2 regions of the Sporomusa aerivorans genome follow, and region 2 is predicted to be linked to the other one. Evidence: riboswitches for the same ligand, from Rfam matches in the RefSeq annotation. Region 2 holds a riboswitch; the other holds the start of a gene.
The links. Region 2 has a riboswitch for cyclic di-AMP ahead of SATMO3_RS19825 (NlpC/P60 family protein). Riboswitches for the same ligand answer to the same signal wherever they lie in the genome.
Positions count from the first base shown of each region.

Region 1: another riboswitch for cyclic di-AMP. It lies ahead of SATMO3_RS15755 (3D domain-containing protein); the one in region 2 lies ahead of SATMO3_RS19825 (NlpC/P60 family protein).

Region 1 covers NZ_CP156926.1:3,324,000-3,328,937, reverse strand. Annotated here, with positions in the region: tRNA gene SATMO3_RS15770 (tRNA-Val) at 97-173, opposite strand; gene SATMO3_RS15765 (acyl-CoA dehydrogenase family protein) at 232-1,365, opposite strand; gene SATMO3_RS15760 (DMT family transporter) at 1,475-1,927, opposite strand; gene SATMO3_RS15755 (3D domain-containing protein) at 2,040-2,636, opposite strand; cyclic di-AMP (ydaO/yuaA leader) riboswitch at 2,695-2,839, opposite strand; gene SATMO3_RS15750 (L,D-transpeptidase family protein) at 2,948-3,667, opposite strand; gene SATMO3_RS15745 (3D domain-containing protein) at 3,757-4,542, opposite strand; gene SATMO3_RS15740 (Zn-dependent hydrolase) at 4,729-4,938, opposite strand, start outside.
Region 2 covers NZ_CP156926.1:4,100,307-4,105,244, forward strand. Annotated here, with positions in the region: gene SATMO3_RS19820 (ABC transporter ATP-binding protein) at 1-1,532, opposite strand, end outside; gene SATMO3_RS19825 (NlpC/P60 family protein) at 1,681-2,349, opposite strand; cyclic di-AMP (ydaO/yuaA leader) riboswitch at 2,353-2,489, opposite strand; gene SATMO3_RS19830 (glycosyltransferase family 2 protein) at 2,580-3,539, opposite strand; gene aroH (chorismate mutase) at 3,747-4,100, opposite strand; gene SATMO3_RS19840 (hypothetical protein) at 4,301-4,612, opposite strand; gene SATMO3_RS19845 (HyaD/HybD family hydrogenase maturation endopeptidase) at 4,638-4,938, opposite strand, start outside.

The DNA of each region.
Region 1 (4,938 bases), 780 kb from region 2:
ACTTAGCTTCAACTTAACCCTATCTTAAGCTAAGTCGCCGGATAAAATTAAAAAGTTCACAGGGACATACCCCTGTGAACTTTAATGTTTTGTTGCTGGTGGGACTAACTGGACTCGAACCAGTGACCCCTACGATGTCAACGTAGTACTCTAACCAACTGAGCTATAGTCCCTTAACACATATGTAATTATATTGCGCTTAAACCAAAAAGTCAAGCACTTAAAATAAAATTAGTACAGAATATTATTGGCAATAACCAAACGCTGAATTTGATTTGTGCCTTCATAAATCTGCATGATTTTTGCGTCACGCATGTATTTTTCAGCCGGATATTCTTTGGAATAACCATAGCCGCCCAGCACCTGGACTGCGTCAACAGTGACTTTCATAGCCGTATCGGCAGCAAAGCATTTGGCAATTGCCGATTCCTTAGCATAGTTAACACCCTGATCTTTCAGCCAGCATGCTTTGTAAACCAGCAAGCGCGCAGCTTCAATCTGCATAGCCATATCGGCCAGCATCGCCTGCACAAGCTGGAAAGATGCAATTGGTTTATCAAATTGCACACGTTCTTTTGAATATTTGACTGCCAGCTCAAAAGCAGACTGTGCCAGACCTACTGAAACTGCACCAACAAAAGGCCGGGCCGCATCCAGTGTTTTCATGGCAATTTTGAATCCTTCCCCTTCCCGGCCAATGCGGTTAGCCATGGGGACCCGTACGTTATCCAGAATCAATTCGCAGGTGTTGGAGGCTCTTATGCCCATCTTTTCTTCTTCTTTACCTACCGAGAAGCCCGGAGTATTGCGATCCACAATAAAAGCTGTAAGCCCACGGATACCGGCAGTTTTACGCGTATTGGCGAAGATTACGTAAATATCGGCAATGCCGCCGTTAGTAATAAAACATTTAGTTCCGTTGATGACGTACTCATCGCCGTCTTTGACTGCCGTAGTAGCAACAGCGCCCGCATCGGAACCGGCTCCTGGTTCTGTGAGCGCAAATGCCGATAATTTACCGCTGTTTAAGACATTAAAAAATTTTTGTTTTTGCGCGTCGGTGCCTAGCAATACGACCGGGTAAGAAGCTAAAGCATTGGCAGCTGTTGTAGTGGCTACACCGGCACAACCTTTACCTAGTTCTTCATAAATTAAGGCAATAGACAGTGCATCAAGTCCGGGACCGTCATATTCTTCAGGAACTGTTAAATTGAGCAGGCCGGCTTCATCAAGTTTTTTCCACAGAGCAGGTGGAACCACACCTTCTTTATCCATTTCTAATGCATGAGGCGTGATTTCTTTAGCAACAAATTCATTTACCATTTTTTGCAGATCCAATTGATCGGGAGTAAAGTTAAAATCCATGCTTTGCCTCCTTGATATATTAGCATGATACCAAAAAATTCTAATGATAAGTATACCGCATAATGTTTTTTTTGTTAACACTTAATTACAAAAAAAATAAAAAAATACTTTATTTTAACAGTAATTTAGCACCAACTGCAAGTAAGACCAAGCCAAATAATTGCGTTGGAGTACAGGCGATGCGGTCAAGTCCAAATCCACCAAAATAATCAATGATAATAGCTGTCAGTACCTGACCGACAATAATTGCAGTGGTGGCATTAGCCACACCAACGCCAGGAATACTTGCGGCCACTAAGTAAATGATAGCTACGCCGATAATACCTCCCAGCAAAGTGTACCAGGGAGCCTCCTGCCATGCATATAAATTTCCTTTACCCATTTTAAAAAGAAACAACAATACTAACACCAGAACGGTCCCGGTTACGTGTACGATAAAAGTAGCCTCCAAAAGACCGGTTACTTTGCTCAGTGAAGTATTGAGCGAGCCTTGTACTGCCATTAAAACCCCCGAGATAAAAGCCAAAACCAGTGGCAACATTTCGCCGGATATTAAATTCAAGCTAACACGCCCCCGTATAGTAGTCAAATTATATGTGTAGTATAGTACTTAGTTCCAGCTAATATTCCCAAGAAATTAACGTATAAAAAAAATCAGGCTTCAGCCTGATTTTTTAATCAACTATATATACGGTTACTCTTTGAACGCCAAAATTTAATGCATCGCTGCGACTGTCAAAAGCTAAATCAATTCTGTTACCTTTAATCGCACTCCCGATATCGTCAGCAATTGCGTAGCCATAACCTTTGATATATAACCGGGTTCCTAAAGGTATAACTGACGGATCAACAGCGGCCAGCCCTCTGCGCAGAAGATTTCCACGATATGTATAACTGCCATTGCCGGGGTCATGTGCCGAATAAGCGGAGGCCTTCATAGCCAGAGTACGGCTGTATCTGCTTGGCTCACCGGCTAAGCGCTCAAGATAAGCAAAAGTTTCTTTATCAACAACGCCACTTACATCTAGACTTGTACTACGTTGAAATTCTTTTACTGCTTTCGCAGTAACCGGACCAAACACACCGTCAATCTCACCCGCGTAGAAACCTGAGTCTGCGAGAAGTTTTTGTATTCCCCGGACTTCATCGCCCCGGGCTCCTAATGCTACCGACGCTTTTTCCTGCTGTTCAGCAGTCAAGCCAACCGCGGGACAGACAACAACAAACAGCACTACCAATGTGAGAATAACTGCCAATAGAACTCTTTTCAAGGAAACACCTCTCTTGTCTTGCGCCATCGAGATTCTGCTATGCTCAAGCAATAACAAAACCTCTGAGGCTTACAGCCTCCGGGGTTAGCTGTCGGGTTAGGGCCAAAGAGAAGGAAAGAATAGCCCTTCCGCAACATGCGGATTCACCCCTCTGGTTTTATTGGGTCCCCCGTACCCATACAAGGATTCGGCATTATAAATATAATACATGGAAAATTTAGTTCGGTCAAATTCAGTACATGGCGATATAGTAATCTTATCGCCATGTACCTCCAGCATCTTTAAATTTATGTTAAATTTCTTTACTCTGCTTATATTCCCAAACCGGCACACATTTCTTTGCTAGCTATACCGGTAGCAGGAACCCCTTCACGGGTCTGATAGGTCTTTACCGCTTCTTCAGTCTCTGAGCCAAACAGCCCGTCGGCCCGTCCCTGAAAATAACCTAGTTCTTTCAATTTTAACTGTAAGGCAACAACATCAGAGCCGGATGTCTGGTACTTCAGATTTCTATCAACCCTTACTTTTCGTCCTTCAATCCGCACCGATGTACCAATCGGAATCCACTCAAATAATTCCTCGACATCCTTATTGCGCATTCTAATACAACCATGGCTGGCAAATTGACCAATGGACCATGGTTTATTTGTTCCATGAATACCGAAGGTACCCCAGGGCACGTTTAACCCCATCCAGCGGGTGCCAAACCCAGTTCCCCAGTTATAGTCCTTCCATACCACATTCCATTCACCAATTGGGGTAGGCGTCTTGCTTTTACCAGTAGCAATCCGGTATTTTTTATATAACTGGTCATCGCTGTATACATCAAGCACTCTGGCCTGAATATTTACAACCATACTTACTTTTCCCGCCGGAGCTTCGGTAGGCTGATTATTGTTAAGGGAAGCTAATTCTTGCTCATCTGCATACTCATACCCCAGGATGCTAAAAAAAATACTTAAAATTGCCAATAAGGCAATACCGTAAATTACCCGGGAGCGCTTGAGAGTAAACGACCACACAGGATTCATTACACTTCCCCCCTGCCAATGCCTCTTTTGAAAATATATGTAGTAGTTTGCTGCATTATGAAGAGCAAAAAAAAACCGGCATACGCCGGTTATTTAAGAACATAGACTTTTACATTCTGAATGCCGTAGTCGAGAGCTTCCTGCCGGGTATCAAAGGCTAAATCTATACGATTTCCTTTAATGGCGCTGCCCTGATCATTGGCAATAGCAGGACCATACCCTTCAATCCAAAGTTTTGTACCCATGGGGATAACATTTGGATCAACAGCGGCTACCCCTTTTTTCACCTTACTTCCCACATATGTCGAATCATTCCATTTGCCGTTATCCATTGGACCGGGTCCATAAGCAGTCGCTTTCATATCGATTAATTTGCGATAGTTTTGCGGAGCACCGCTAAGAGAGTTATTTGCCTCCGCTGCTTTGGGCACAAGGTTATTATTGTTCAACAGTGCAGACAGCAGCGGAATTTGTTGCTGATACCCTGATAAGCGGTCAGAGACTTCTGCCTGAATTTTTTCCTGTGCTGTACTGCGTATAGCACTTTCTACCATTTTAACGACGTTATCCTTGTCAATGCTTTGGTCTTGTCCTGTCAATTGTCCTGCTACGGTAGCAATATTACCAATCATCTGAGATTTTCCCGTTCGCTCAAGGGCAGCTTGAGCAATACTCCCCCAATTTGCTTTATTGTTATCCTGTCCGAGATATTCCTTGATTTTGATTAGATCTTGTATTTGCATGGCATTAGGATTGCCAACAGCAACTTCGGCCAGCCTGTCCTCCAAGAATCCAGCCTCTGCTTTTGGCATAAACGGCGAAAACAATGGCATTGCCAATACCATTAACGTGATAGCAGCTAATTTATTTTTCAATCCGATTCTCCCTTCCGGCAGTAATTTTGGATTTCGAAAGACAGTTTATCATAAAGTTAATAGAAATGATAGCGGAAATACTTTCTTCCTGGCAGCTACATAGTATCCGACAACAATTATTGGATAGCAAATAAAATGCCTGACTGCTTATGCAATCAGGCAGATACCGGAATTTTGAAACATATGCTATTTGGCCAAAAAGTATAGCGTCTCAGTCAGCACCTCAAGGCCTGCCGCGATATTTTCCGGAGCCACATATTCACTGCTATTGTGGCTGATACCATCTTGGCAGGGAACAACAACGAGTGCTGACGGTGCGATATGCGCCAGGCTCATAGTATCATGTCCCGTACGACTGTCCAGCCGCAAACTGGTCAGCTTTAATTTTGTACAAAT
Region 2 (4,938 bases):
GCGGACATTACCTGTTTTTCAGTATGAGCATCCAGCGCTGCTGTTGGCTCATCCAATAGTAAAATAGCAGGTTCTGTTATAATGGCCCGTGCAATTGCAATTCTCTGCCGCTGGCCGCCGGACAAATTACCACCCATTTCCCCGACCATTGTGTTGTAGCCCTGCGGCAATTCCATAATAAAATCATGAGCATTTGCCAAACGGGCTGCCTGTTCAATCTGACTCACAGTTGCACCGGGCCGTCCATAACGAATATTTTCCAATATAGAGGTATTAAACAAAATAGGCTCCTGCTGGATAAAACCAATGTGTTTACGAAGTTCGCTAATCTTAAGTTCTTTTATATTAACGCCGTCTAAACAGACACTGCCTTGATCCGGGTCATAAAACCGTAGCAGCAGATTTGCGAAAGAGGACTTGCCAGCTCCGCTTGGCCCGACAATAGCAATAATTTCTCCCGGTTGCGCCAGAATGTTAACATCGTGCAAGACAGGCTTATCCTGCCTGTAAGCAAATGACACCTTCTGAAACTCTACTAATCCCCGGGCAACAGGAATTTCCCTGTAACCATCAACAACTGTGGGTGTTTGTTCATTAAGCAACCGGTTTATACGTTCCCAGGCTACCCCGCCCAGCTTAAGATAGGTTAAAGCCTGACTTATTTTGCGGATAGGCATGGGAACATTGATAATGTAAACAAGAAAAGCAAACATTCCGCCAATGCTCAAATCGCCGTTGATTACTTCCCTTCCCCCGTACCACACAATAATTGTGAGGCCGATAGCTGCGAGAAACTCAACTAAAGGTACCAGAATGGCGCCAAGCCGCTGTACCTTAATCAAGTCATCGGCAGCCTGTTGATTCTTATCACTGAATTTTTGGTATTCATAATCTTCCCGTACGTAACTCTGGACAATCATGACTGAAACCAATGATTGCTGTATAATCGAAGTCACCTTGGCTAAAGTATGTTCAACCAGAGCCCCCAGCCTGCCGATTCTACTATTGAAATAGCTGATAGCAACAATAATAAAAGGCAGTGTAGCAAAAGTAACCATAGCCAACTCCCAGTCAAAATATATCATAATAGCCATAATCGCCAGGAGGTTAAGTGACTCGACAATAACATCCGGTATACCCACAGTAACAGCCTGCTGAATAAACAAGAGATCATTAGTAAACAGTGAAATAAGGTCACCGGAAGGAGTTCTCATAAAATATGCATAATCTAACGACTGCAGCTTACCAAACATCTCTTGCCGGAGTTTAGCCAGCATTTTATTGCCGGATTTAGCCATTGTATATCCATAGAAATAAGAAAACAATCCCCGGATAAGATACAGTACGACTATCCCAGCAGTAATAAAGTGCAAAAAGACAATATTACCACCGGCCAGAGCATCGTCAATCAACAATTTTACCACAAGAGGGGCCGCCAAACCGGCTGCACTGGCGATTATAAAGCAAACTACCGCGGTTAAAGCAAGCAGCCAATATGGCACTATAAATTTGCGCCAGTAAAAAGTAAACATAAATTATCTCCACTAAACATGCTTTGCTTGACTACTTATTATGTGTCAAATTTCTCTATGCAACACCTGTGATAACAAAAAACTCCAAAACCGCGCAATCTCGGTAAATAAAAATGGGAAGGCCGACAACGCCTTCCCGTTTGTTTGTTTACATCACCCGGCGGGCGCCGACGTAGCGCGGACCCCAGTAACTGCTGTTCATACTGGTAATAGCAACACCGCTGCTGGACGTAGCGCTGATAAACTTATCATCACCAATGTAGATGCCGCTATGTGATGCTCCTGACGCATATGTGCTGAAAAACACTAAATCGCCAGGCTGAAGACGGCTGTAAGATACAGGCCGCCCGACTTCAAACTGTTCGTCGGCCGTTCGCGGTAAATAAATGCCACTTTGGGCAAAAACATAGCGAGTAAAGCCAGAACAGTCGAACCCACTTGGACTTGTCCCGCCAAATACATAGGGTACACCTGTGTACCGAAGCGAAGTCTGAATGACCCTGCGCACTGAAGCAGTGGAGGAATCACGGCTGGCGGGAATATCCCGTCCCATGAGCGCAAGGTACGTCTGTGCTCCGATTACGCCATCCGCTTCAAGACCCCGAGACTTTTGGAAAGCCTTGACCGCATTCACCGTTAAGTTACCAAAGTCACCATCTGCAGAACCAGCATTAAAACCAAGATTGTTTAGCTGAGTTTGAATGGCAGCAACTTCAGGTCCTTGATCACCGACTTCAAATGTACCGGCTGCGTGGACAAGAGTAGTGGTCCCAAAAAAGAGACAAAAAGCAACAACAAGCCCAAAAAACTTTTGCAACAGGACTCTCCTCTCACCTGCCTCCGAGGTTAGCTGACGGGTTAGGGTTGCAGGCACCCTACTTGATTAGTCCAGCTAATCAAGTTTCACCCCATAGATTGGTTCCCCCGTACCTGAGCTGGATTCGGCTTTCTACAGCGCTCAATATATTCTATTCGGTCAAAAGTTTAAAATTCCTGCCCAAAGTCGCGTTTTTTTTACAATTATTAGGCCAATATCTTGGAAAAAGTTCACTCATGCTCCTTTTCCCGCCGCTGACCGAGTTCAGCCCGCAGCCAGTAGAGCGGCCGCTGTTTTACCTCCTCAAATATCCGCCCGACATACTCGCCGATAATGCCTATTCCCGCTAATTGCACTCCACCCAGGAGAAGAATGCTGGCAGTAATAGTCGCCCAGCCGGGAACTGCTTCTTCCGTAAAAATTTTGATATATACAACATGCAGTGTCAGGATAATACTGCTAAAACCTAAAGCAATCCCGATATAAAAAGCAAACCTGAGCGGAGTTTTAGAATACGCGGTAATACCATCCAGCGCAAAGTGAAGCATCTTTTTCAGTGAAAACTTTGATTGTCCGGCAAAACGTTTAGGTGCTACAAATTCAATATAGGTCTGCCGGTAACCAATGGCGCTGATCATGCCTCTGATAAATCTGGCCCGTTCCCGGAAACGGCGGAAGCTGGCAACTACCTGTTTATCCATTAACCGGAAATCGGACCCTCCCTCTGTAATCCGAACATTGGATACGGCGTTCATCAGTTTATAGAACATACCTGATGTAAAGCTTTTAAACCAGGATACTCCCTCTGTATTGATCCTCACCGTTTGCACAACCTGGAACCCTTCCTGCCATTTGGCAAGCAGCTGCGGCAACATCTCAGGCGGATGCTGCATATCGCCATCCATGGTAATTACAGCATCTCCGTTTGCACAGTCCAGTCCGCATGTCAAGGCTATCTGATGTCCAAAATTTCGGGCCATAATCAGCGCCCGTACCCGCGGATCAGCATACGCCAGACGCTCCAAAATAAGCGGGGTCGCGTCTTTTGAACCATCGTCAACAAAAACTATTTCAAAGTCGTAGGGCTCCGGCTCCATATATTTAATGACTTCCCGGTAAAAATTTTCAATGTTATCCTGCTCGTTAAATACAGGAACAACAATAGAAATCAACGGTTTATGTAACTGCATACCATTTTCAGCCTCCCTGTCACCACTCTATTATACATCGCCGTTTTATGATTGCAATTACCAATTCGGCATAAATAAACAAAAACTTGTCTGCCATAGTTAACTACCCGGCGGCGAACTTTGTAATCCTAGCATTTGCATCCGCCGGCAAAATTAATAGCCTGCTTTGCACAAAGGCGAAGCAGGCTTCTCACGCTTCGTAGTAATTTAAATATCCTGGCGGAGGCATACGGCATCATGCAGATATATATGCCGTATATTTTTTTGACTTATCTCTGTATTCCAGAGAATCAGTACCCGAATGCATAGCGGTAGCGCATCAGGGCATTCTATCTCCTGCGTGCCGAATAGCGGCACTTCCGTCCAGCCAAGTCTTCTGGCACCGGCAGCCGGAAAAGCCGCGGTAAGATCAGGGGTAGAACTAAATATTGCTGCGCCAATGTCTTCTATAGACATTTTGTTTTCCTGAATAATTGCCGCAAGAAGTTCCGCGACGCGTTCATAGATTTCCTCACGATTGTTTGCTGTTACAGTTGTCGCACCACGAACACCACGCAGCATAATTAACCACTCCTAGACAGAAATTTGCAAAGTCGCTATTAAGATATCCAAGCAAGATTTATTGGCTGGTGTTAGCATAAACGCCCGTGACAGAATGCTTTTACACCCTGATTAGAGAAAAATCTTTACTGGAGCCCTCATAGTATACAGTATACGCGAAAAAAATCTTTTTTCCTGCAAGCAGTGTAAGTTTGTTCTTTTTATCGATTGACTGGTTTATTACAGTGGCAGGAGTCACATAAATGGCATCGCCACCACCCACACTCGGGACAAACCGTATTCGACTGGCTCAGCTCAACATATTGCCCTTGTTCATATTCATTCCAACAAAAAACAGCGCCTGCCACCTTCCGCAGTTTAACAGCCCGGGTATCTACCCATAGTTTTTGCTCAAATACGGTTATCAAAAGCTCGTGGCGCGCTTTCTCCCGGTCATACCTGTAGTCTTCAGCCGGAAAGACTTCAGGCTCTTCGTTCAAAGTCAGAATGACATATAAAACATGGTAGTTCACAACCCCACCTCCCGCTTTCTAATAACTATGAAGGTGTCAGGCTCTTTATACCCCATGAATCCAGCACCGCAAGCGTCTTATTTATTACATGCTCAACACAAGGCCCTATCGTCTCGCTCAATTCCAAACCGACATCAATAACTGCCGGCTGTACACCTAAGACCGCAAGTTCTTTTACCGGCTGCTCCAATAATTCCAGCGCCGCCAATACGTCCTGAATCCCCAATTCATGCATGGATACTTTATGTTTAAAATAAGCCTTGACTTCTTCATTAACAAACTGATAAACGTCGCCTGGCGATCCCCCGCCGTTGACGGCGTCAAGA